4 regions of the Mesorhizobium sp. M0058 genome follow, and region 4 is predicted to be linked to each of the others. Evidence: riboswitches for the same ligand, from Rfam matches in the RefSeq annotation. Region 4 holds a riboswitch; each other region holds the start of a gene.

Region 1 (5,660 bases), on a different contig from region 4:
CGGCGGCGACGACAATCACGAAACCTCGATTGGCCATGGTTGGCAGAAGGGACAGCGCAACGCGCCGACTGTACTGAACGCTGTCTTCAACATCGCCCAGTTCTGGGATGGTCGTGCCGAAGACCTAAAGGCTCAGGCGAAGGGACCGGTCCAAGCCGGGATCGAAATGGCCAATACACCGGGCCAACTCATCGCCACTCTCAAGTCCATGCCGCAATATGTCGAGTGGTTCGATGCAGCTTTTCCGGCTGAAGCCGATCGGGTCACCTTCGACAACTTCGCCAAGGCGATCGAAGCCTTCGAGGCGACACTGGTCACACCTGCCCCGTTCGACAGCTTCCTGAATGGTGATGAGGTTGCCATGACTTCCGAACAGAAACAGGGCCTGGTGCTTTTCATGGACAAAGGCTGCTCGTCCTGCCATGCCGGCATCAACGTTGGTGGGCAAGCCTATTACCCATTCGGCCTCGTGGAACGGCCCAGCGCCGAAGTCCTGCCGGACAAAGACAAGGGCCGATTTGAGGTCACCAATGCAGCCGACGATTCCTATGTCTTCCGCGTGGCGCCGCTGCGCAACGTTGCACTCACCGCGCCATACTTTCATTCGGGCAAGGTTTGGGATCTGAAACAGGCCGTCGCCATTATGGGGACCACCCAGCTCGGCGTAGTACTGGCGGACGAAGAAGTTGACCTGCTTGTTGCCTTCCTCAACTCGCTGACCGGAGAGGCACCTGACGTCGCCTATCCCATCTTACCCTCAGAAACGGCGACAACGCCCCGGCCTGTAACGCAGATCTCAGGAAAATAAGGGCCAACTGGCTGCGGACTTGCAATCGAAAATGATTGGCGATTTTTACTTGGCGACACGAATTGCGACGTCCATCTCCGAATTGGCGGGACGCTAGCGATACCCGAACCCTGCCACCTCGCCCGTAGTCTGCGCGATCAACTGGGGGCGGACAGACGCAGCACCATATATTGTCGCTGCCTGAGCGAACGCGCCAAGCAGTCTACTTTGAGAAACGACGCGTGTCCGATTTGTTCGAGGCGCGGGGCCTGTATGTCCCCAAGGAACCGATATTATAGCGTAGTGCCACATTTATATTTCTGCGGGATTAAGACACGTGCCGTAGGGAAATTGCACATTTGCGCCGAGTGGCTCATTTCCAAGAGTGTGATCGGTTTGGCATATTCCCGGCCGACATCCGCCAGCCGGCAACTCCCCACACGGTGAGGAAGAGAAGCCTCACGCCTGCACTTTCTGCCGGAGCGCGCGTGCTGCAGCGACCATGTTAATGAGGGCAGGGCGGACCTCCTCCCATTTGCGTGTTTTGAGGCCACAGTCCGGGTTTATCCACAGTTGGCCGTCGGACAGTCGCTCGCGGGCAAGCATGACTAAGTCCGAAATCTCGCCGACTTCCGGGACGCGTGGTGAGTGAATATCATAGACGCCAGGACCGATTTCGTTCGGATATTTGGAGCTCGTGAAGGCGTCCAACAGTTCCATCTTCGAGCGCGACGTCTCAATCGAAATGACATCCGCATCCATTCCAGCGATCGCGTGAATGATCTCGTTGAACTCCGAATAGCACATGTGGGTATGAATTTGAGTCGCGTCCTTTACACCCGTTGAAGCGATCCGGAAACATTCGACAGCCCAGTCGAGATAGACTTTCCAGTCAGATTGGCGCAGTGGCAATCCTTCGCGAAACGCGGCCTCATCGATCTGGACCATCCTTGCGCCGGATCTTTCGAGATCCGTCACTTCGTCGCGGATGGCGAGCGCGATCTGGCGGCAGGCTTCGGAGCGGGGTACGTCGTCGCGAACAAAAGACCAGTTGAGAATGGTGACTGGGCCTGTGAGCATTCCCTTCACGGGCTTTTCCGTAAGCGACTGGGCGAATTGCCACCAGCGCACTGTCATCGGATTGCGCCTCGATACGTCGCCGAAAATGATGGGGGGACGCACGTAGCGCGACCCATAGCTTTGTACCCAGGCATGCTGGGTGAGCGCGAAGCCGGACAACTGCTCGCCGAAATGCTGTACCATGTCGTTTCGCTCGAACTCACCATGCACCAGCACGTCCAGCCCGATCTCTTCCTGCCAGCGAATTGCAGCCTCGATCTCCTTCTTCAGGAACGTCTCATAGTCGACATAGCTCAGCTGGCCCTTCGCATGAGCGGCCCGCGCCTTGCGTACCTGCGGCGTCTGCGGGAAGGACCCGATGGTCGTCGTCGGGAACGGCGGCAGCCCGAGTGAGCCGGCCTGGACTCTGGAGCGCTCGCCAAAAGCGCTCTCTCGTCGCTTCGCGCTGTCCTCAATGCTAGCGATCCGCCCCTGAACAAGCGGGTCATGGATCCTCGTGGATGTCACGCGCGTGGCGGCAGCCTCGGCAGACGCTTTCAACGCGCCTGCCACCGCATCCCTGCCTTGGGACAGGGCCCGGGCCAGCAAGACCAGCTCGTCGGTCTTCTGGGCCGCGAAGGCGAGCCACGACCTGATGTCCGCGTCGAGTTCCGTCTCCATGCGCAGATCAATCGGCACATGCAGCATCGAGCAAGAAGGCGCGATCTCGACGCGGTCCAAGGGCCAGCCGGCGACGATCGGTTTGATGCGGTCGAGAATGGCGGGCAGGTTCGCACGCCAGACGTTGCGGCCATCGATCAAGCCAAGCGAGAGCACCAGATCCTTCGGAGCGAGCCGAGCCACCGTTTCCAGCTGCTCGGGAGCGCGCACGAGATCAATATGCAGGCCGGCCAGGGGCAGAGAAATCGCGGTTTCGAGATTGTCTCCCAGCGACCCGAAATACGTAGCCAGCATGATCTTCAGCTCGGGCGCGGCTTTCGACAGCTGGCCATAGGCGAATTCGAACGCAGCTCGTTCGTTCGGGTTCAGATCGAGGACAAGCGCTGGCTCATCGATCTGCACCCAGTCGGCTCCCGACAGCTTCAGCCTCTCCAGAAGCTGCTCGTAAACCGGCAGCAGCCGCGGTAGGAGCGCGATGGGACCGAACCCCTCGGCAGGCGATTTCGCCAGCTTGAGGAAGGTGATGGGTCCAAGGATGACTGGGCGTGTGTGAATGCCGAGAGCTTTAGCCTCGAGGAAGTAATCGACCGGCTTCGATGACGAGAGGGCGAACGTCTGATCATCATCGAGTTCCGGCACAATGTAGTGGTAGTTGGTGTCAAACCACTTGGTCATTTCCATCGCGGTTACACCAGGTCCATGAGCCTCCTCCTGGTAACCAGCGTGTCCACAATCCTCCGTCTGACCCTGGTTGCCGCGCGCCATTGCGAAGTAGATGTCAAGTGGGACCTCGCCGCTATTCCAGCCGTAACGGGATGGAACGGCCCCGACCATGGCTGCGGTGTCGAGCACATGGTCGTAAAGCGAGAAGTCGTTCGACGGGATTTTCGACACGCCGCGATCGCGCTGCTCTTCCCAGCTAGCGGCACGGAGCGCCTTCGACGTCGTGAGAAGGTCGCCAGCGGACGATGTTCCGGACCAGTAGCTTTCAAGCGCGAATTTCAGTTCTCGCCGACGACCGAAGCGCGGCACGCCGAGCGTTGCTACAGGAATTTGCTGAGAGACAGTCATGTCATACCCCGATGATTGGGGCGTCGGTGACAAGGAAGGCGCTAGCAGGCCGGCATCAACGCCGGGTTGCAGCGGCCACCGAGACACCCCGCCCGTGGACGTAATTCGCGTGGCAGGTCTCCTGGCTCGCGGGGTCATAGCCTCTACCCGTCTTCCTGAGGGTATTCGCCTCAGTGACGTGATTGGGGTTGGCTCGCCGCTAACAGTTGCGGGGGCAGCGCCGGCATCGCACCGGCTTCCCTCTTAGCTCCGCTGCGGCAGCGCCGCACGCGAGAACCACGACACGCAGACAATCACAGCAGTTCGCTCTTTTGTCAATGACGCATAACGAAATGTTTATGTTGTTATGTGATCGCGCTTTTACGCCTTTGTCTAGCATTGTGAAATATTCAGTCTGCTGCCCGTATTCGGCATCGTGGGACGTGATCGCAAGTCAAGTCCGACGGACGCCGCGAGTTCTCCGTTACCTCAGGAACCTTACTGGCCTTCCCCAAGCTGAGCTTCTGGAAAATGCTGGTGACGATCTGGATGACGGTGAATGCCGTCATGGCAAGCACGCCTTGCACCGCTCCTCCAGCGAGCTTCACGGCAGCAGCATGGGTCAGTTCTCCGAAGCGAATGGCTGTCGCTATCAGCGAGCTTTGACACAGTTCCGCCACTGCGGTCATCGCGTCAGTAGGGCGGCTGGTTAGTTGCCGGCGCATCTACAGCAACCCAGCCCCTTCCGCCTCGCGGCGCAAATTCTGCCTTGGCCTTGGGCCGATCTGCTGGATCACCAGGCCGGCCGCCAGCGAGCCAAGGTCGCCGCAGGTCTTGAGGTTGCGGCCCTGCGTGTAGCCATGCAGGAAACCGGCGGCGTAGAGGTCGCCGGCGCCGGTGGTGTCGACCAACTCCTTGATGGCGGTCGCCTCGATGACCACGGTCTCGTCGCCGCGCACGATCACTGAGCCTTTTTCGGAGCGGGTGACGGCGGCAATCTTGCAGTCTTTGCGGATAGCCGCCACCGCCTCGTCGAAGGATTTTGTCTGGTAGAGCGACTTGATCTCGTGGCTGTTGGCAAAGACGATGTCGACAGTGCCCGAGCGCATCAGCTCGAGGAACTCGTCCCGGTAGCGGTCGACGCAGAACGAATCCGACAACGTCATCGACACTTCGCGTCCGGCCTCGTGTGCGAGCTTCGCCGTCTGCCGGATCGCCTCCTTGGCGCGCGGCGGATCCCACAAATAGCCCTCGAAATAGGTAACCTTGGCGCCGGATGCCTTGTCGGCCTCGACATCCTCAGGGCCAAGCTCGACGCAGGCGCCGAGATAGGTGTTCATCGAGCGCTCGCCGTCGGGCGTGACGAAGATCATAGAGCGCGCCGTCGGCGGCTCGCCCTTGAGCGGCCTGGTGTCGAAGGCGACACCCTGTGCATGGATATCGTGCGCATAGATTTCGCCCAGCGCATCGTTGGAGACCTTGCCGAAGAAGGCGGCGCGTCCGCCGAAGCTGGCTACGCCGGCCGCCGTGTTGCCGGCACTGCCGCCGGAGGCCTCGATCGCCGGGCCCATGCGGCTGTAGAGCAGTTCGGCGCGGCGCGTGTCGATCAGGTTCATCGCGCCCTTGATGATGCCGTTGATCTCGAGGAATGCCTCGTCGCACTGGGCGATGATGTCGACAATGGCATTGCCGATGCAAAGCACGTCATAACCCGGCATCAATGTCTCCGCCAAAAAACCCGAGCCGGCTTCTCGCCACGCCTGCCAGGCGCGGGTCTGCCCGGTGGAAATGGGCTTTCCGCTTGCCAATCCGTTCGCCGGCGGCTCTCACGGGGCGGCGAGTCCTGCCTCGCGACGCAATTCGTCCGCCCTGTCTGTCTTCTCCCAGGTGAAATCAGGCTCTTCACGGCCGAAATGGCCATAGGTCGCTGTATTGCGGTATATAGGGCGTAAGAGATCAAGCATCTTGATAATGCCTTTCGGTCTGAGATCGAACAACTCAAGAATGAGGCGCTCGATCCTGCTTTCCTCAACCCTGGCTGTCCCGAACGTGTTGACCATGACGGAAACCGGACTGGCCACGC
Region 2 (5,660 bases), on a different contig from region 4:
TGAGCCGGCCGGCGGCATCGCGGAACCGGCGTGCCAGCGCATTGTCGGGCACGATGCCTTGTCCGACTTCGTTGGAGACCACGAACCACGGTCCGCGCGGCCGCGAAAGCACATCGGCCAGCCGCCGGCACTCCCCCTCTAGATCATGATCGGCCAGCATATGATTGGTCAGCCACAGCGTCAGGCAGTCGACAAGCACCGGCTGGTTGTCCGGCAGCGCCTCAAGTGCACCGGCAAGATCAAGCGGGGCGTCGATGGTCGCCCACCCCTCGCCGCGGCGCGAGCGGTGCTGCGCGATGCGCTCGCGCATTTCGCCGTCATAGGCTTGCGCGGTGGCGATATAAGCCCATGGCGGCGGCAACGCCGTCGCCAAACTTTCGGCATGCACGCTCTTGCCGGAGCGCGCACCGCCGATGATGAAGGTCAAACTGCGATCAGGCAAAGCTGTCGCGCAGGCTGGTCGCGGTGCCGGTGAAGCGCGCGCGCACTATGCCGACAACTGCGCCGAGCACCACCCAGAACACCAGATTGGTCAGCGTCACCGCCACCACGAACTGATGATGCAGGCCCTCCGGGATCGGCGTTACAAAACTGTCAGGCTGCGGCGCGCCGACAATATGCGGGGCGACGATCAGGACGACGGCGAGCACGGTCAGGGGCGCCGACGTGCGGAAGGTGATAAGGGCAAGACCGATCGCCGTTGCCATCACCGTTGCCCACCACCAGATCTGGCGCTGCATGAGATCGGCCGCCGGCATTGCCGGCAGTTCCGGCGGTAGGCCGAGTCCCGGCGCCAGCGTGAACACGGCAAAGCCGGCCAGACCCCAGAACACGCCCTGGCGCCAGCTGCCGATGCCGCCGGCGAACTCGGAAACCGCCACCAGGACCAGCGCGAAGCCGATGCCGGTGACGATATTGGCGACGACACTGAAGGCGAAGCGCTCGAAGCCGTCGGCCGGCGCCCAGCCTTCGTCCTCCGCCGGCGCGGCTGCTTCAGCCGGGGCTGCGCTGCTCACGGCATTTTCCGCCGGCGCGGCGGTGCTCATGGCATTGGTGTCCGCAGCGTTGGCGGCGGGCGCCGCGGCATGCTCATGCTCATGGCCGCCACCAGCCTTTTCGTAGACCTCCGCCTTGAGGATCAGCGGCACGGTGGCGTAGGCCTGCATGCAGGCGAGAGCGACACCGGCCACGAGCCCTGCGATCGCCGCGATGAACACGACGTTGCGAAACAGGTTCATGATGTCAGATCCTCGTCAGTGGCAGGGAAACGCCATCGAATGGCGATAGTCGTGCGCCGCATTGTGGACCGCATCGATGTGCGAGAAACCGACAACGCCGACGACGAAAATCCCCAGAAACGCGCTAAGCACGAGCTGCATGAAGCGCGACTGCGAGGAGACGGAAGCGCCGAGGGAGACGGAAGCGGTATTCATATCTTGTCCTTTCGCCCTCCACCCGAGGGCATCGAAGTCAGTTCCCTGTCGCCGGCAGGTCTCCTGGCTCGCGGATCAGCGCCCTTCCCCACCTTCCCGAAGAAAAAATCCTCAGTGGCTTGGAGAGGACTACCGCACACAGTTGCGGGGGCAGCCACGGCATTGGGCCAACAAGTCAGCCCTCACCGCATTCCCTCTTGGTCCCTAACGGAACCGACGACATGCATGACTATAGGCTGAAACGGCCGCATCCGGCAAACCAAATTCCGCCGGCGAACAGCGCGAATGCGCCATGCGGCGTTACGGGTTCAACGCGGTGATCCGCTCGGCAACCAGCCGCTGCAGCCGCCACAGATGGCGATCGTGAATGCCGCGCTCTTCAAGGTTTTTCACCGTGTTGTAGAGATAGTCGGCGCCCGATCCCCAGTGCCCGCAGGACGTGGCCAGCCTTTCGACGATCTTGCCTTCGTCGAGCGGGCCGGAATAGGTCAGGCCGTTGCGGTTGATCACGAAGGCCAATGCCCTGAGCGGTCCGGCCTCGCTTGCAAGCTTCAGCATGCGCGGCCGGTAGCTTGTCGGCTTCAGCGTGACTTCGCGCCGGAAAAGCCGGCCCAACTGCTCGCGCCGGTTATTGTCGGTCAGCCGAAAGGCGACGCCCTTGCATTGTCCGCCACGGTCCAGCGCCATCATCAGGCCGGGGCTGTCCTTGGTGCCGCGCCAGCGCGTCATGTTCATGCAAAAGGACCGATGCCAGCCGCGCGCCAGCGCAACGCGGTCCTCGACATAATCTATTTCCGGTTTCCAGATCAGCGATCCATAGCCGAACAGCCATAGCGGTTCGCTATCCGGGAGTTCGACCTGCAATTCATCCAGAAGCGCGTCATAGTCGGCTTCATCGAGATGCATCGCGCCCGGATCAGGCCCGGGGTCCCTGATCTCGCGCCAGCAGAGCGCGACCAGCTCCGGCGTAAGCGACATCTGTCGTGCGGCCACGTCCGAATCCCCCCAATTCCGAATGTCCCATGTCCACGACATGATTATGCGCCGCGCTTGCAACCGGCAATGCGGCACTCTGATTGACAAACGATTTGCCGGGGTGTCGGCTGACGCTTCATAGGAAGCCAGCCATGCATCCCAACCCGAGCGAGCGCGACCCTTATAACGGCCTGAGCCGGGCCGAACCGACGCTACCGTCATCGGCCTATTGGAATAGCGAGGCTTACCAGCGCGATCTCGACGCCATCTGGTACAAAAGCTGGCTGCTCGTCTGCCGCGAGGCCGATCTTGCCCAGCCTTTGGCATTCAGGACATTCCGCGTCGGCACGCAGGAAATCGTCGTGCTGCGTGACGAGACCGGCGAGTTGCGCGCCTTCCACAACACCTGCCGGCATCGCGGCTCGCAGCTTTGCCAGGAAAGCGAGGGCCGGCTGAAAGCGCGGCTCATCACTTGCCCCTACCACGCCTGGTCCTACTCGCTGCGCGGCGATCTCGTGCGCGTTCCCTCGAAATCTCTGCCCGAAGGTTTCGACAAGGCAGATCATCCGCTCTACCGGGTGGCGCTGTCGGTGTGGCGCGGCTTTGTCTTTGTGAACCTTCAGCAGGCGACGGCCGGCTCCGCCGAGACCTCCTTCGATCCCGCATCCGGCGACCTCGCCAACTGGCCGCTGGAAACGCTGGTATCAGGCCATGTCCTGCGCAAGGTGATGAACTGCAACTGGAAAATCTTCTGGGAGAACTTCAACGAGTGCCTGCATTGCCCAGGCGTCCACAAGGACCTGTCTCGGCTGGTGCCGATATACGGCCGCGGCCTGATGAGCCGGCACGACGACCCCGACTGGGTCCGCCATGCCGACAATGACGCACCGGAGTTTTCGGGTGGCCTGCGCGCCGGCGCCGAGACCTGGTCGCGCGACGGACATGCCCATGGCCCGGTCTTCCCGGGCCTGTCGCCGGCCGAGCGTGCGGCCGGACAGACCTATGCCACCAGCCTGCCCTCGATGTTCATCGTCGGCCATGTCGATTATGTCAGGACGGTGCGACTGATGCCGCTCGGTCCCGAACAGACCGAACTCACCGCCGAGTGGCTGTTCGCGCCCGAGGCGCTGGCTGGGACGGACATCGACAATGTCGTCGCCTTCGGCACCCAGGTGCTGGAGGAGGATGCCGCGATCTGCGAGATCAACCAGAAAGGCCTGCGCTCGATGCGCCACCAGGCCGGCGTGCTGATGCCGGAGGAGTACGATCTGCACCGCTTCCACAACTGGGTGCGCGAGCGGCATGCAGCGCTTGAGGCAACCGCCTGATCGGCGACTAAAGCGACTTTGGCAGATAGCGCCAGGTGATAAAGCCGCAAACCGCGGCCAGAATGCCCAGCGTCACGAACACCGAGCCGAGGCCGAAAAACGCCAGCACCACCGAATAGACCAGCGGCGGCGTCAGCTCGGAAAAGTCGAGATAGGTGCGGTAGACCGCGGCCATCTGCGCCCGCTCATAGGACCGCACCGAGCGCATGAAGGCGGTCGAGCCCAGTGCATCGAGCGCGATGGTGAAGAAGGCGCCGCAGAGCAGGAAAAAGCCCGTAAGCAGCGGCGCGGTAGTGCCGACCGCGCCCGCCGCAAGCAGCGTCGCCGACATCGCGAAATAGGCGAAGGTCATGGTGCGCCGGCCGCCGAAGCGTTTTCCCGCTTTGCCCCAGAAGATCGCCATGAACAACAGCGCATTGCCGGCCGAAACCAGCAGGCCGCCGGCAAGCTTGCCCTCGCCGGTAATCACCATGAACAGCGACCCGTAGACGAAGAACGTCGTCCAGAAGCAGGAGCGGCCGAAGGCGATCAGCCAGGCCAGCCTGAGCCTGGGTTGTGCTACGAAGCGGCCGATATTGGCCAGCGGATTGGCCGGCCGTGTCTTGCCCGGCCGGATCGACCGGTTGTCGCCCAGCCTGTAGGTCCAGAACAGCGCCAGCAAGGCCAACGCAAACACCGCGACCGCGCCATGCGCGGCATAGATGCCGTAGCGTGTGTAGAGGAAGATGCCGAGTGTCGGCCCGCCGGTCCAGGCCAGCATCGACCACGCCATGCGCAGCGATTCGGCCTGCATGAAATCGGTCTTGCGGATGTGGTCCATGATGTAGAGGTTGAGCGTGATCGACAGGGCGCTCGCCCCCATGACGCGGCACAGCATGCCTGTCAGTTGCCCGGCAAGCGTGTGGGTGACGAAGAACAGAGAGCCTATCGCCAGCAGGCAGGCGCCGGCGGTATAGACCCAGCGCCGGGCAAACCTGCGGATCAACATCGGCATGAACAAGGTCACCGACAGGCCGAGCAGCGCCACGATGGTGTAGAGGATCGAGACGATCTGCTCGTTGTGCAGAATCTCATAAGCCTGGATCGGGATGACGCTCGATACCGTGGCGCGGGCGAAGGATTCGACCGCATAGAGCGAGGCGAAGGTGCGCGCATCCGCCGGACGCAGGGCTGGCAGCCAGATCGGATGGCGCACATGGGTGGACATTTGATCCCCAAATCAGACTCGCAGCCCAAATCTGCGCTGGCGCTTCCTCCGCCGGTAACAGGAAACCGACCCCTTCCCGGCAAAAAGCAAATTCGGCCAAAGGCTTTCCGGCTCTGGCCTAAAGCGCCGCCCGATGCAGCCGCACGGCATGACCCGGAGCGTAGAGGGCGGCCTTCTTTTGTCCGGTGCAACCGTGATAGTCGTCTTTGGGGCTGAATCAGATCGCGAGACCATGAGCATCCATACCGCACCCCCTGGAGATCAACTGAAGCGAGATCAACCGAAGCGCATCGTCGCCATCGATGTCGTACGCGGCATCGCGCTGATCGCCATGGCGAGCTACCACTTCACCTGGGATCTCGAAAATTTCCACTACACCGACCCCGGCCTCACCGCCGTCGGCTGGTGGAAGATCTATGCGCGCTGCATCGCCTCGACCTTCCTGTTCCTGGTCGGCGTCAGCCTGTTTCTCGCTCATGGCAGGCAGATCCGCTGGACCGGCTTCTGGAAACGTTTTGCCATGGTCGCCGTCGCGGCCGCCGCTATATCGGCGGTCACGTACTTCATCACGCCGGACAGCTTCATCTTCTTCGGCATCCTGCATCAGATCGCGCTGGCCAGCTTGCTCGGCCTTTTGTTTCTGCGGCTGCCTTCCTGGCTGACGCTGGTCGTGGCGGCGGTGGTGATCGCAGTCCCCCTCTATCTCCGATCCGAAGC
Region 3 (5,660 bases), on a different contig from region 4:
ACATCGGCGGCCAGCAGCATCGAGCGGTAGAATAGGATGGGGATGATGGGAAGGTTGATGTTGTCTGCGCCGAGTTCCCGCCCACCCCCCTCTGTCCTGCCGGACATCTCCCCCGCAAGGGGGCAGATTGTGCTCTCATAAATGTTTTCGCCAATCGCAGACCTTGCGGAGATCTCCAAAGGAGCAGGAGAGGAGCCGCCTTTGGTAACGGCTGATCTCCCCCCTTGGGGGGGAGATGTCCGGCAGGACAGAGGGGGGTGTGAAGGAACGCCGACATCGGCAAAATTCAACTTGCCTACGACGCCGCGGCCAGGCTCGTAGTAGCCAGCTTTCGGCACGCTAACCGGGTCAGCCGCCCCCGCATCCCGTCCCGCCAGCCCCGCCAATCTTTGCACCAGCGCCGTCATATTCTCCGGGCCACCCTCGCGGAAATAACCAAGCAGGCCGTCCAGATCCTCGCGCGGCAGCGTCGAGGCTTCGATCAGCCTGAGATCCTCGTCGTGGCTCTCGCCCGGCAGCAGCGCCAGCTTGATGCCGTTCGCACGGGCAGTCGCGGCAAGCTGGTCGCAGCCATAGCGCCACCAGTCGTAGCCGCCGAGGATGCGCACCAAAATCACCTTGGCGTGGCGGGCGACGCTGTCGATCCAGAGGTCCACGGACATGGGATGGCGCAGGTCGCGCAGCGCCGCCAGCCGCATCGACGGCAGGCGGACGGCATCGGCCTTCCAGGCCGCCGCGAGGCCGGCGAGGTCGCTGTCGGTGAAGGACAGCGCCACGATATCCGCCGGCGTCTGCCGGAGATCAACTGGCTCGGCGAGATCGTCGAGCGAGGCGGAGGTCGTGGCGAGTATATGCATCGCGGCTCGTGCCTGAGATCAACCGGCGAGTATACGCTCGATCGCCGGACGGTTCAGCCCCTTCAGGCCAATGACGACGAGACGCGAGCGGCGATCGTCCTCGGCCGTCCAGGCGCGGTCATAGTAATGGTTGACGCGTGGGCCGACGGCCTGCAGCAAAAGCCGCATCGGCTTGCCGCCGACATCGACGAAGCCTTTTACACGCAACACGTTTTCCTGTTCGGCGGCGGTGGCGACGCGCTTGGCCAGGTCGTCGGGATTGGCGATCGAGGGGATGTCGACGATGAAGGTGTCGAAATCGTCATGCTCATGATCGAAAGCGCCGTCGTGATGCGACTTGCGGTTCTCGATGTCGTCTTCGACGGCGAGACCGAGGCCAAGCAGCACCGACGGGTCGACCTTGCCATGCGCAGTCGGCACGATTTTTACCGCGCGAGCGGAATGTTCATTGATGATGGCGTTGGCGCGGGCCGAACCGGCTGAATCCATCAAATCGCTTTTCGACAGGATGATCAGGTCGGCGCAGGCGATCTGGTCCTCGAAGACTTCTTCGACCGGATCGTCGTGGTCGAGCGTTTCGTCCTGAGCGCGCTGTGCCTGCAAAGCGTCCATGTCGTTGGCGACGCGGCCTTCGGCCAGCGCCGGGCCGTCGACCACGGCGATGACGCCATCGACGGTCACCCGGCTCTTCACGCTTGGCCACTGGAACGCCTGGACCAGCGGCTTGGGCAGAGCGAGGCCCGAGGTCTCGATCAGGATGTGGTCAACCTTCGGTGTCAGCGCGAGGATCTTGTCGAGGGCGGGCACGAAATCGTCGGCGACTGTACAGCAGATGCAGCCATTGGCCAGTTCGACGATGTTTTGCTCGGGGCAGGTGTCGATGCCGCAGCCTTTCAGGATTTCCCCGTCGATGCCGATGTCGCCGAACTCGTTGACGATGATGGCGATGCGCTTGCCGCCGGCATTTTCCAGGAGATGGCGGACCAGCGTCGTCTTGCCGGCGCCGAGGAAGCCTGTAACGACAGTGCAGGGAACACGGGAGAGGTTGGCGGTCATGGTCAGTCCTTCAGGATGTCGAGGGGCGGGATGCGGGCCACTAGGCCGCGCTTGAGGCTATCGGGCCGGCCGCGCCACGGGATGAGGCCGTCGGCCGAAGTCGCGAAGAGCTTTGCGCCGGTAACGAGGTCGGCGCCGCTGGTTGCGGTCAGATCGCCGAAGACATAGCTCCAGCAGCCATCGCGCAGGATCGCGGCGCTGAGGCGGCGCTTGCAATTGCCGAGACATTCGGCGGTGCGGACCCGGATATCGCCGGCAGCGGCGCGGCGTGTGTCCTCAGCCAGCAATTCGCCGGCGCGCGGATGGGCGTCGGAACCGGTCTCATCGCGGCAGGAGGCGCAGACGATGACGGTCACGCCGGTCAGGGCGTCGTTGTCCCCGGACGCAATGTCCGCTGTGCCAGCCGAAAAACTGCTGTTCTGGTCCAAAAACCGTGCTCCTTGCCCGGAAACCCGCCAGGCGATCGGATACTTTGTCTCAGACGGCAGGTCTCCTGGCTCGCGGGTCGTCGCCTTGGTTAGCCGCCTTCCCGGTGTTACCCAGTGGCTTTCGGCCTTGGCTCGTCGCTTACAGTTGCGGGGACAGCCGCGGATTTGGGACCGAAATCCCGCACCGCATTCCCTCTTGGCCCTTGCCGTTGCGGGCAGGGGACCGTCTGCAGCGGATTTAGGCTTTTGCGGGCGGCGGTGTCAACGCAAGGCTACGACATGGCGATGTCGGCAGGGGCTGTCATGTCCCGGCTTCCGGCAGTGCCAGGATGACCTGTCGGATAGCTTGATAGCCATCGCCATAGTCCCAGTCATGACCGACAGCCAGATTCTGTCCCTCATGCCAAACCGCGTTGTCCAGAAGGACTTCGGCACTAATCAGCGTGCCCTTCAAGCCTGCCAGAAAGGTCCGGACAAAATGGCTTTCGGGGGGTACCGAAGCTGTGAACAGCTTTTCCAGCTTGGCATAGAATGCTGGATAGCCTGGTGTCAGCGAGCATAGCTCGGTTGTGGCCTGGGAAATGACCGGGCCGCTATAGATTTTCCAGCGGGCATCTTTTCGCCAGATCTTCCAACTGGCGCTGCTTCGCTGCCAAAGCTCTATTTCGGCCTGCATGTTCTCGCAGACGTGATCGGCCAGTCCCTCAATGGCAACATGGAAAACACCACGGAGAAACTTTTCAAACGCCTGGTTCAGTTCCTGTTCGCGCGTGTCGCCGAAGCCAGCAAAGGATTCAATGACCGGCTGAACATCAAGCAGCGGAGAAAAAATGTAGATTTCCAGGACCAGCCGGTCAGAACTCGTCTCGAACACCTCAGCCTCAAACCGAAGCTGCTTCGATTGGAGCATGACGTCCCTATCTCTGCGGACTGCATCTATTCCATGCGCAATGAGGGCGCCATGGATCATGTCGAGCACTTTGTCCGATGCCATTGCACAACCTACGAGGCTTATTGAGGCCTCTATGACAGACGCTGCAAGGGTTGGCCATCTCTCTCGCTAGCCAATGCCGGCCCCAGATTGCCGGCCGGCGTCACTTCGATGCGCTCAAGGCCAAGCCAGCCCTGCATCTCCTTTAGTTCCTCGAAAAGCTGTGCGGTGGTCTCAGGCGGTGCGCCTGCTTCGGCATAGGCGGCGTGGACGCGTAAGACACTCGCAGGCCGGTCGGCCTTGAGGTCGACGCGGGCGACGATCTTGTCGCCGAGCAAGAAAGGCAGCACGTAATAGCCATATTGCCGCTTGTCGGCCGGGGTGTAGATCTCGATGCGGTAGCGGAAATCGAAGAGACGCTCGGTGCGCGCGCGCTCGAAGACCACCGGATCGAAGGGGGCCAGCAAGGCGCGGGCCTCGATCTTTCGCGGCAGGCGGGCGTCCCTATAGAGGTAAGCCGGCTTGTCCCAGCCTTCGACGTTTACCGGCAGCAGTTCGCCCATCTCGACCAGTTCCTCCAGCCGGCCCTTCATGTCGGCCGGCGACAAGCGGAAATAATCGCGCAGGTCACCCGACGTCGCGATGCCGTGGGCGCGGGCGGAAATGCGCAGCAATTCGCGGTGCGCGTCCTCGGCCGCCGGCACCGGCAGGTCGAGGATCGCCTGCGGCAGCACGCGCTCGGGCAGGTCGTAGAAACGCTCGAAGCCACGGCGGTGCGCCGTGGTGATGCGTCCGGCCCAGAAGAGCCATTCGAAGGCGTGCTTGGCGTGGCTCCAGCCCCACCAGCCGCCCGAACCTTTCTGGCCCTCCAGTGCCGAAGCGGCAATCGGGCCGCGCTCGGCGACCGCGCGGTAGATCTCTTCGATATAGGCGGCGTGCTCGCGGCCCCATTTGGCGAGGCCCAGATACATTTCGTCGCCGCTTTCAGCGCGCTGCATGCGCCAGCGCATCAGTGGGTAGGTCTCGACCGGCAGGAACGAGGCCTCATGCGCCCAGTACTCGAACACGGTGCGCTTGCGGGTGATTGCGGCATTGTCGAGCAGGGTGAGCGGGTAGGGGCCAAGGCGCGAATAGAGCGGCATATAGTGGGCGCGCACCACGGCGCTGACGGAATCGATCTGCAGCAGGCCGGTGCGCGACAGCACGCGGGCGAGGTGGCGGCGATCGGGCGTGCCGACCGGGCGGGGATCGAGAAATCCTTGCGCGGCGAGCGCGATGCGCCTGGCCGTGGGGAGTGAGATTTTGTCCTTCGTCAAAGTGTCTTGCCTCGAACCATTTTCCCGACTTTAGCCGGCGATTCCGGTCATTCTAGCAGGCAAATGGCGGGAGACGTGTCAGGAGACAAAAGTTGAGTGAAAGGAAGGAAATCAAACAGGAGGAGATCGGACCAGTTTTTCCCGGCCTGCCGTCCAGCACTGTCTTTTGAACAAGGTTTGACTTGCTTCGCTGAAAGCCCTGCGCTAACCCTCGCCGCGTTGCAGCAAGGCACCTAAAACGGTTCAGCGGTTAAACTGTCGCGCTTCCGCATTAGGGTTGGTTGCTGTAATCAAAGTGGATTGGCCGCCAACGGAAAGCCGAGCATGAACGTACTCCTCAGTTCATACCTGCCCATCGTCCTCTTTATCGCCGTGGCCGCGGTTGTAGGCCTGGCGCTTATCATCGCGCCGTTCCTGGTGGCTTATCGCAATCCCGATCCGGAGAAGCTTTCCGCCTACGAGTGCGGGTTCAACTCGTTCGACGATGCCCGGATGAAATTCGACATCCGCTTCTACCTGGTGTCGATCCTGTTCATCATCTTCGATCTGGAAGTGGCCTTCCTGTTTCCGTGGGCGGTGTCGTTCTCGAAGATCGGCATGCTCGGTTTCTGGTCGATGATGGTGTTTTTGGCGGTGCTGACCATCGGCTTTGCCTATGAATGGAAAAAAGGAGCGCTGGAATGGGATTGAACGACAGTTCCGGAACGCTCGTCGCGCCGAAGCCAAAAGGCCTGATCGACCCCAATACCGGACGTCCGGTCGGTTCCGACGATCCGTTCTTCCTCGAGATCAACAATGAACTGGCCGACAAGGGTTTTCTGGTCACCTCGACCGAGGCGCTGATCACCTGGGCACGCAGCGGCTCGCTGATGTTCATGACCTTCGGTCTCGCCTGCTGTGCCGTCGAGATGATCCACACCTCGATGCCGCGCTATGATTCTGAAAGGTTTGGCGTGGCTCCTCGCGCGTCGCCGCGCCAGTCCGACATCATGATCGTGGCGGGAACGCTGACCAACAAGATGGCCCCGGCTTTGCGCAAGGTGTACGACCAGATGCCGGAGCCGCGCTACGT
Region 4 (5,660 bases):
CTGTCGCTGCTCTGAGGAACGAACTTCTGTTGGTCGTCCGACGAGTTCAGCAGCTTGTAGACCGCCGAGTTGGTGCCGGTCGACGAAGTGCGGGTGGTGTCGACGGCAGCGGCCGGCTGGTTGGCGCCATTGGAGCCATAATTGTCGCTGCCGGCAAAGGCAGCGCTCGAAACAGCCAGAACGGCTGCGGTGGCGAGAACGATCTTCTTCATTTTAGTCTCCTGAATTTTTCTGATGCTGCCAGCTGCAGCGGATAAGCCCGCCACGTGCTGGAAACCGGCTTTTAGCGGCCGAAAAGGTTACGGTCGGCACCGTGGGCAGGCGCCTGCTCGGCTGGAGCCGACTTCTCAACCGAAGCCGTATGGCCACTATCGGTCGACGTAATCGCAGGCTGGTTGGCGCCGTTCGAACCGTAGTTGTCGCTGCCGGCGAAAGCGCTGCCGGAGATGGCCAAAACGGCGGCGGCAGCAAGGATGATCTTTTTCATTTCAAATACTCCTGAATTTTTTGGGATCCCGAGAGCGACGGGTTAGCCGCCCTTCTTTGGTCGGGATCAGCGATTGCCGTAGAGGTCGCGGTCGGCGCCCTGAACGACAGGCTGCTTGTCAGCGTGCGCCGGCTTCTGAATGGAAGCCGTATACGAGCTGTCGACCGAGACGGCTGGCTGGTTCGCACCATTGGAACCGTAATTGTCGCTACCGGCGAAGGCGCTGCCGGTGATCGCCAAAACGGCTGCGGCAGTGAGGATGATCTTTTTCATTTTTAGGACTCCAGTTTGTCTGTCCGTCTAGCGGCGTGTCTTGGGAGGAATTCGCGTCGTTCGGACAGCCCCGATGTGGGAAAGCCATAGGCTGGTTTCCAATCACGAAGTTGTTCCGTGTGGACCACGGTCCTGCACCTTGAAATTGTGCCAGGAAGTTCCTCTATGGTCATTTATCGCATTGTTTTCAGTTGCTTATGTCGAACCGAGTGGTTCGCTCCGGTGTCGGTTTCCGGGCCGTCGTTCACACCGTCCTGCACGCATTGTCAACAGAAACGAACCGTTCGGTTCGATTAGAGATTGCTAATAGTAACTTTTCGATACCGTTGAGCCCTTTTTGCCCCCGATCGGAACTGGATCCGCAGCGATTCGAAACGGCGATGATAGCGCCGCAAGACAGGATCTCAGCCCTTCGGTGGTCGGCGGGGCGTATGCCGCGCGTGTCGCGCCGCATGGATACGATGTCGCTTTCATGCCGACGTCGCGATCGCTGCCGTGATTAGATGATCGCATCTCAGGTGCCGCTTCGTGACGACGCAGCGGAGAATTGGGAAGCCGGTCAGAATCCGGCGCTGCCCCCGCAACGGTGGTGGAGTTGAAGTCGCAACGGGAGACCACTGGGCAAGAGCCTGGGAAGGTGTCGCGATGGTCCGCAAGGACAACTCCAGAGCCCGGAAACCAGCCCGAGATGCATAGACTCGACTGATCGCGGTGGGCGGTCAAGAGGTGGATAGTGCATGTCCGGCGCCGCGCCGGCCTGCGTCCGATCCTTCCTCCATCACCACCAAGTTCAGTCCTTAAACCACGAGGACAGAACTATGGATACGCGCAACGACATGCTGAGGCTCCTGAACGGCCGCAAGCAAGGCTTTTCGCTGGAACAGCCCTTCTACACCGACCCGGACTATTTCAAGCTCGACATGGAGCTTATCTGGTATCGCGACTGGCTGTTCATCGGCCATGATTGCGAACTGCCGAAGCCCGGCAGCTATATCACCGTGCAGATCGGCGATTATCCGGTGGTGCTGGTCCGCGACCAGAAGGGCAACATCAACGCCTTTCACAATTCCTGCCGCCATCGCGGCAGCCGTGTCTGCAACACTGAGAAGGGCATGGCGGCAAAGCTTGTCTGCCCCTATCACCAGTGGACCTACGAGCTTGACGGCCGGCTGCTGTTTGCCCGCCAGATGGCCGACGGTTTCGACAAGAGCCAGTTCGGCCTGAAGCCCGTCGCCTGCGAGAGCGTCGGCGGCTACATCTTCATCTGCCTGGCGAAAGAACCTGCCGACTTTGCGCCGATGCGCGCCATGATAGAGCCCTACCTCAAGCCGCACCGGCTGAATGAAGCCAAGGTCGCCTTCGAGAGCACCATCATCGAGAAGGGCAACTGGAAGCTGGTCTGGGAAAACAACCGCGAATGCTATCACTGCGCCGGCAATCATCCAGAGCTGTGCAAGACATTCCCCGAAGCGCCGACGGTGACCGGCGTGCAGGGCGCCGACAGCGATCCGGAGATGCTGGCGCACTGGGCGAAATGCGAGGCGGCGGGCCTGCCGAGCAAGTTCCGCATCGATCCGGCCGGGCAATACCGCGCCACCCGCGCGCCGCTGCTGCGCGATGCCGTCAGCTACACGATGTCGGGAAAGCGCGCGGTGACGAAGAACCTGTCCGACACTGTTGCCGCCGACCGCATCGGCACCTTGATGCACTACCACTATCCGACGACCTGGAACCACATACTGATCGACCATGCGGTCACCTTCCGGGTGCTGCCGATCAGCGCCACCGAAACCGCGGTGACGACCAAGTGGCTGGTGCACAAGGATGCGGTCGAGGGGGTCGACTACAACCTTGAGGAGCTCACCCATGTCTGGACCGAGACCAACGACCAGGACCGCCGCATCGTCGAGGAAAACGCCTTCGGCATCCTGTCTCCGGCCTATGAGCCCGGCCCCTATTCGGAGCTGCACGAGGGCGGCGTGATCCAGTTCGTCGAATGGTACGCGGCCTTCATCGGCCCGCGCCTTGCCGAAGGCGGCCGGCCGGCGCTACGCAGCGTCGCGTGAGCTGGAGCAGGCGAAGAGGGACCAGAGGATGAATGCGATGACGGATCTTGGGCTCTATCGCCATCTCGACCAGATGGCGCCGTGGAACGATAGGCTGCAGGTGCTGGAAGTGATCGGCGTCAGCGACGAGGCGCCCGACGTCAAGACCTTCACCTTCCGCTCCGACAACCAGACCTGGTTCCGCTACAAGCCGGGCCAGTTCCTGACGCTGGAACTGCCGACACCGGACGGGCCGCTGATGCGCACCTACACGCTGTCGTCGTCGCCATCGCGGCCGTTTTCGATCGCGGTGACGATCAAGGCGCAGGCCGGCAGCATCGGCACGCGCTGGATGTTCGACCATCTGGTGCCCGGTTCGCATGTCAAGGCCTACGGACCGGCCGGCGACTTCTCGTTGCACAGCCACCCGGCGGCCAAATACCTGTTCATTTCCGCCGGCTCCGGCGTGACGCCGATGATGTCGATGCTGCGCTGGCTGAACGACTGCGCGCCATGGACCGATGTCGGTTTCGTCAACTGCGCGCGGCGTGCCGAAGAGATCATCTTCCGCAAGGAACTCGAACTGCTCGGCGGCCATATGCCCGGCCTGTCGCTCGGCTTCATGATCGAGGAACGTTCCAGCCGCGAAGGCTGGTACGGCCATATGGGCCGCATCGACGCGATCCGGCTGCCCTTGCTGGCTCCGGACTTCCGCGAGCGCGAAATCTTCTGCTGCGGCCCCGATCCGTTCATGCGCGCCGTGCGCGGCATGCTGGATGCCGCCGGCTTCGACATGACGAAATACCATCAGGAGAGCTTTGCCGCGCCTGTGGTGGAGGAAATTCCGGCGCCGTTTGCCTCCCCGGTCGAGGACGGCATCGCTGCACCTGTCGAAGCCGTGACGCCGATCCGCTTCTCGCTTTCGGAGGTCGACGCCGGCTGCGTCGCCGGCCAGACCGTGCTGCAGACCGCGCGCAGCTCGGGCGTGCGGATTCCCGCCGCCTGCGAGTTCGGCCTGTGCGGCACCTGCAAGGTGAAGAAGGTCTCCGGCGAAGTCGAGATGAGCCACAATGGCGGCATCCTCGACCACGAGATCGATGACGGTTTCATCCTTGCCTGCTGCTCGAAACCATTGTCGGCGCTCGAAATCGAGGCTTGAGCCGGTCGACTTCGCCGCAACGGTCGCCGACGCAGGCGTTGTATTCGCGGGTCTTTGTCTTGCCAACCAACGGCCAAGTGATTTAGACGCACTTAGGAAGGGCTTGGCAGACCGTGAAGCCGGCGCATCCCTTCAGGGCGCATGGGACGGGGGACACAGCGATGCAACAGCGGGTCTACGCGGTCGCAAGCAAGGACATCGTTTTCGAATCATTCGATGGCGAAGCCGTCGTTCTCGATCTTTCGAACGGCAAGTATTTCGGCTTTTCCGATTCCGGCAGCCGGGTCTGGCAGGCTTTGTCGTCCGGCGTCGCCACTGAAGCGCTGGTCGGAGCTGCCGCGGGCGCCGCAAAAACAAGCCTGGCCGACCTCGAAAGCTTCGTTGCCCGACTGCTCGATTTCGGGTTGCTTGCGCCAGCCGAAACACCGGCACAACCGCTTTCGGGCGAGCTGTCGGCTGCGCTTGCTGCCAGCAATGAGCCGCTCAAGGTCGATGTCCATGACGACCTTGCCGATCTCATCATTGTCGACCCGATCCATGAGGTCGAGGAACCTCTCGGCTGGCCGGCGGTGAAACAGGCATAATCGTTTCCCGAAAGCGCGTCGCGTTTGAACGGACTCAGGCGACGCGGTTTAGATCTTTTATTTTATGCATGTCGTCGTCTCAAAACCGGGGCCACCCCGAGCGACATGCATCAGGCGACCCGGCGCAATTCTGGACGCTGAACAACCAACACATGCCTTTGATCACGCTGCAAACCCTGCCGGATTATGCCCGCCATGTGCTGGCGGCCGCGGAAAGCGCCGCCGCATTCTATCCCGTTACCGCCAGCGTGCGGTTGCCGGGACTGGAGCTGAGTGTCCACCTCGACCATGGCACGCTGGCGGAAGCCATGAGCCATGCCTTCATACCGGCCCCGGAAAATCCGTCTGCATCTGACGGCTGCCGCATTTTCGTCGCCCACCCGGGCATCGATGGCGTCCTCGCCCCGGCCACCTGGGGCCGAGGCGATTACAACCATCATGCCTTTGCCAACCGGCTGGAAGAGGCCGGATTGCGCGGCAGCTACTATCATGACCTCGATTTCTGGCAGTTCCATGATCCGCAACGCCATGTCGGGGCGCAGCTGATGATGTCGGCCGACGCCTTTCCGCCATGGGAACAGGCGGCGCCGCTGCGCGCCTTCCTGCATTGGGAATATGCGGCGCGCGGCATGCGGCTTACCCATGCCGGCACGCTGGGCATCGATGGCAAGGGCGTGTTGCTGGCGGGCTCCGGGGGAGCCGGAAAATCGGGAACAGTCGTCGCCGGCCTGCTCAATGGGCTCGATAGCGTCGGCGACGACTATGTGCTGATCGACCGGACCGAGGGCGTGACGGCCTATCCGCTGTTTGCCACGCTCAAGCAGGATCCGGAGGGCTTCAAGCGGCTGAAGCTGGAGGGTCGGCTAAAGTCGTACCAACCGCTGAACTGGCAAGGCAAGCATGCCTTTCGCATCGACGAGATCGCGCCTCGACCACCTCCTGCAAGTCTGGACATTATTGCTTTGATAGTGCCCCATATCAGGGGAGGTGCGAGAAGCTCGGTCATGCCCATATCGCGCAAGGATGCCATGATCGCCTTGGCCCCGTCAGGAATCGTGCAGATGCCGGGCGAGCGGGAAGCGGGCTTTCGCTTTTTCAGCGAGCTTACCCGC

Evidence for each region. A riboswitch is a leader RNA that binds a small molecule or an ion and turns the genes downstream of it on or off. The one in region 4 is predicted to bind cobalamin.
Region 1: linked by a shared signal. The riboswitch ahead of metE (5-methyltetrahydropteroyltriglutamate--homocysteine S-methyltransferase) and the one ahead of NKJ75_RS24340 (aromatic ring-hydroxylating oxygenase subunit alpha) in region 4 are both predicted to bind cobalamin.
Region 2: linked by a shared signal. The riboswitch ahead of NKJ75_RS13005 (CbtB domain-containing protein) and the one ahead of NKJ75_RS24340 (aromatic ring-hydroxylating oxygenase subunit alpha) in region 4 are both predicted to bind cobalamin.
Region 3: linked by a shared signal. The riboswitch ahead of NKJ75_RS12765 (DUF1636 family protein) and the one ahead of NKJ75_RS24340 (aromatic ring-hydroxylating oxygenase subunit alpha) in region 4 are both predicted to bind cobalamin.

The regions. Positions count from the first base shown of each region.
Region 1 is NZ_JAMYUQ010000003.1:27,729-33,388, forward strand. Features, by position in the region: gene NKJ75_RS05365 (cytochrome-c peroxidase) at 1-808, shown strand, start outside; gene metE (5-methyltetrahydropteroyltriglutamate--homocysteine S-methyltransferase) at 1,247-3,598, opposite strand; cobalamin riboswitch at 3,693-3,894, opposite strand; gene NKJ75_RS05375 (adenosine kinase) at 4,303-5,295, opposite strand; gene metK (methionine adenosyltransferase) at 5,404-5,660, opposite strand, start outside.
Region 2 is NZ_JAMYUQ010000006.1:360,352-366,011, reverse strand. Features, by position in the region: gene cobU (bifunctional adenosylcobinamide kinase/adenosylcobinamide-phosphate guanylyltransferase) at 1-442, opposite strand, end outside; gene NKJ75_RS13010 (CbtA family protein) at 435-1,238, opposite strand; gene NKJ75_RS13005 (CbtB domain-containing protein) at 1,254-1,433, opposite strand; cobalamin riboswitch at 1,470-1,666, opposite strand; gene NKJ75_RS13000 (gamma-glutamylcyclotransferase) at 1,734-2,426, opposite strand; gene NKJ75_RS12995 (aromatic ring-hydroxylating oxygenase subunit alpha) at 2,561-3,736, shown strand; gene NKJ75_RS12990 (MFS transporter) at 3,744-4,943, opposite strand; gene NKJ75_RS12985 (heparan-alpha-glucosaminide N-acetyltransferase) at 5,176-5,660, shown strand, end outside.
Region 3 is NZ_JAMYUQ010000006.1:314,895-320,554, forward strand. Features, by position in the region: gene cobN (cobaltochelatase subunit CobN) at 1-857, opposite strand, end outside; gene cobW (cobalamin biosynthesis protein CobW) at 876-1,913, opposite strand; gene NKJ75_RS12765 (DUF1636 family protein) at 1,916-2,341, opposite strand; cobalamin riboswitch at 2,380-2,584, opposite strand; gene NKJ75_RS12770 (DUF6348 family protein) at 2,643-3,335, opposite strand; gene NKJ75_RS12775 (winged helix-turn-helix domain-containing protein) at 3,365-4,588, opposite strand; gene NKJ75_RS12780 (NADH-quinone oxidoreductase subunit A) at 4,913-5,278, shown strand; gene NKJ75_RS12785 (NuoB/complex I 20 kDa subunit family protein) at 5,269-5,660, shown strand, end outside.
Region 4 is NZ_JAMYUQ010000014.1:196,860-202,519, reverse strand. Features, by position in the region: gene NKJ75_RS24355 (DUF680 domain-containing protein) at 1-212, opposite strand, end outside; gene NKJ75_RS24350 (DUF680 domain-containing protein) at 284-487, opposite strand; gene NKJ75_RS24345 (DUF680 domain-containing protein) at 554-760, opposite strand; cobalamin riboswitch at 1,260-1,461, shown strand; gene NKJ75_RS24340 (aromatic ring-hydroxylating oxygenase subunit alpha) at 1,579-2,826, shown strand; gene NKJ75_RS24335 (FAD-binding oxidoreductase) at 2,864-3,964, shown strand; gene NKJ75_RS24330 (PqqD family protein) at 4,126-4,548, shown strand; gene NKJ75_RS24325 (hypothetical protein) at 4,701-5,660, shown strand, end outside.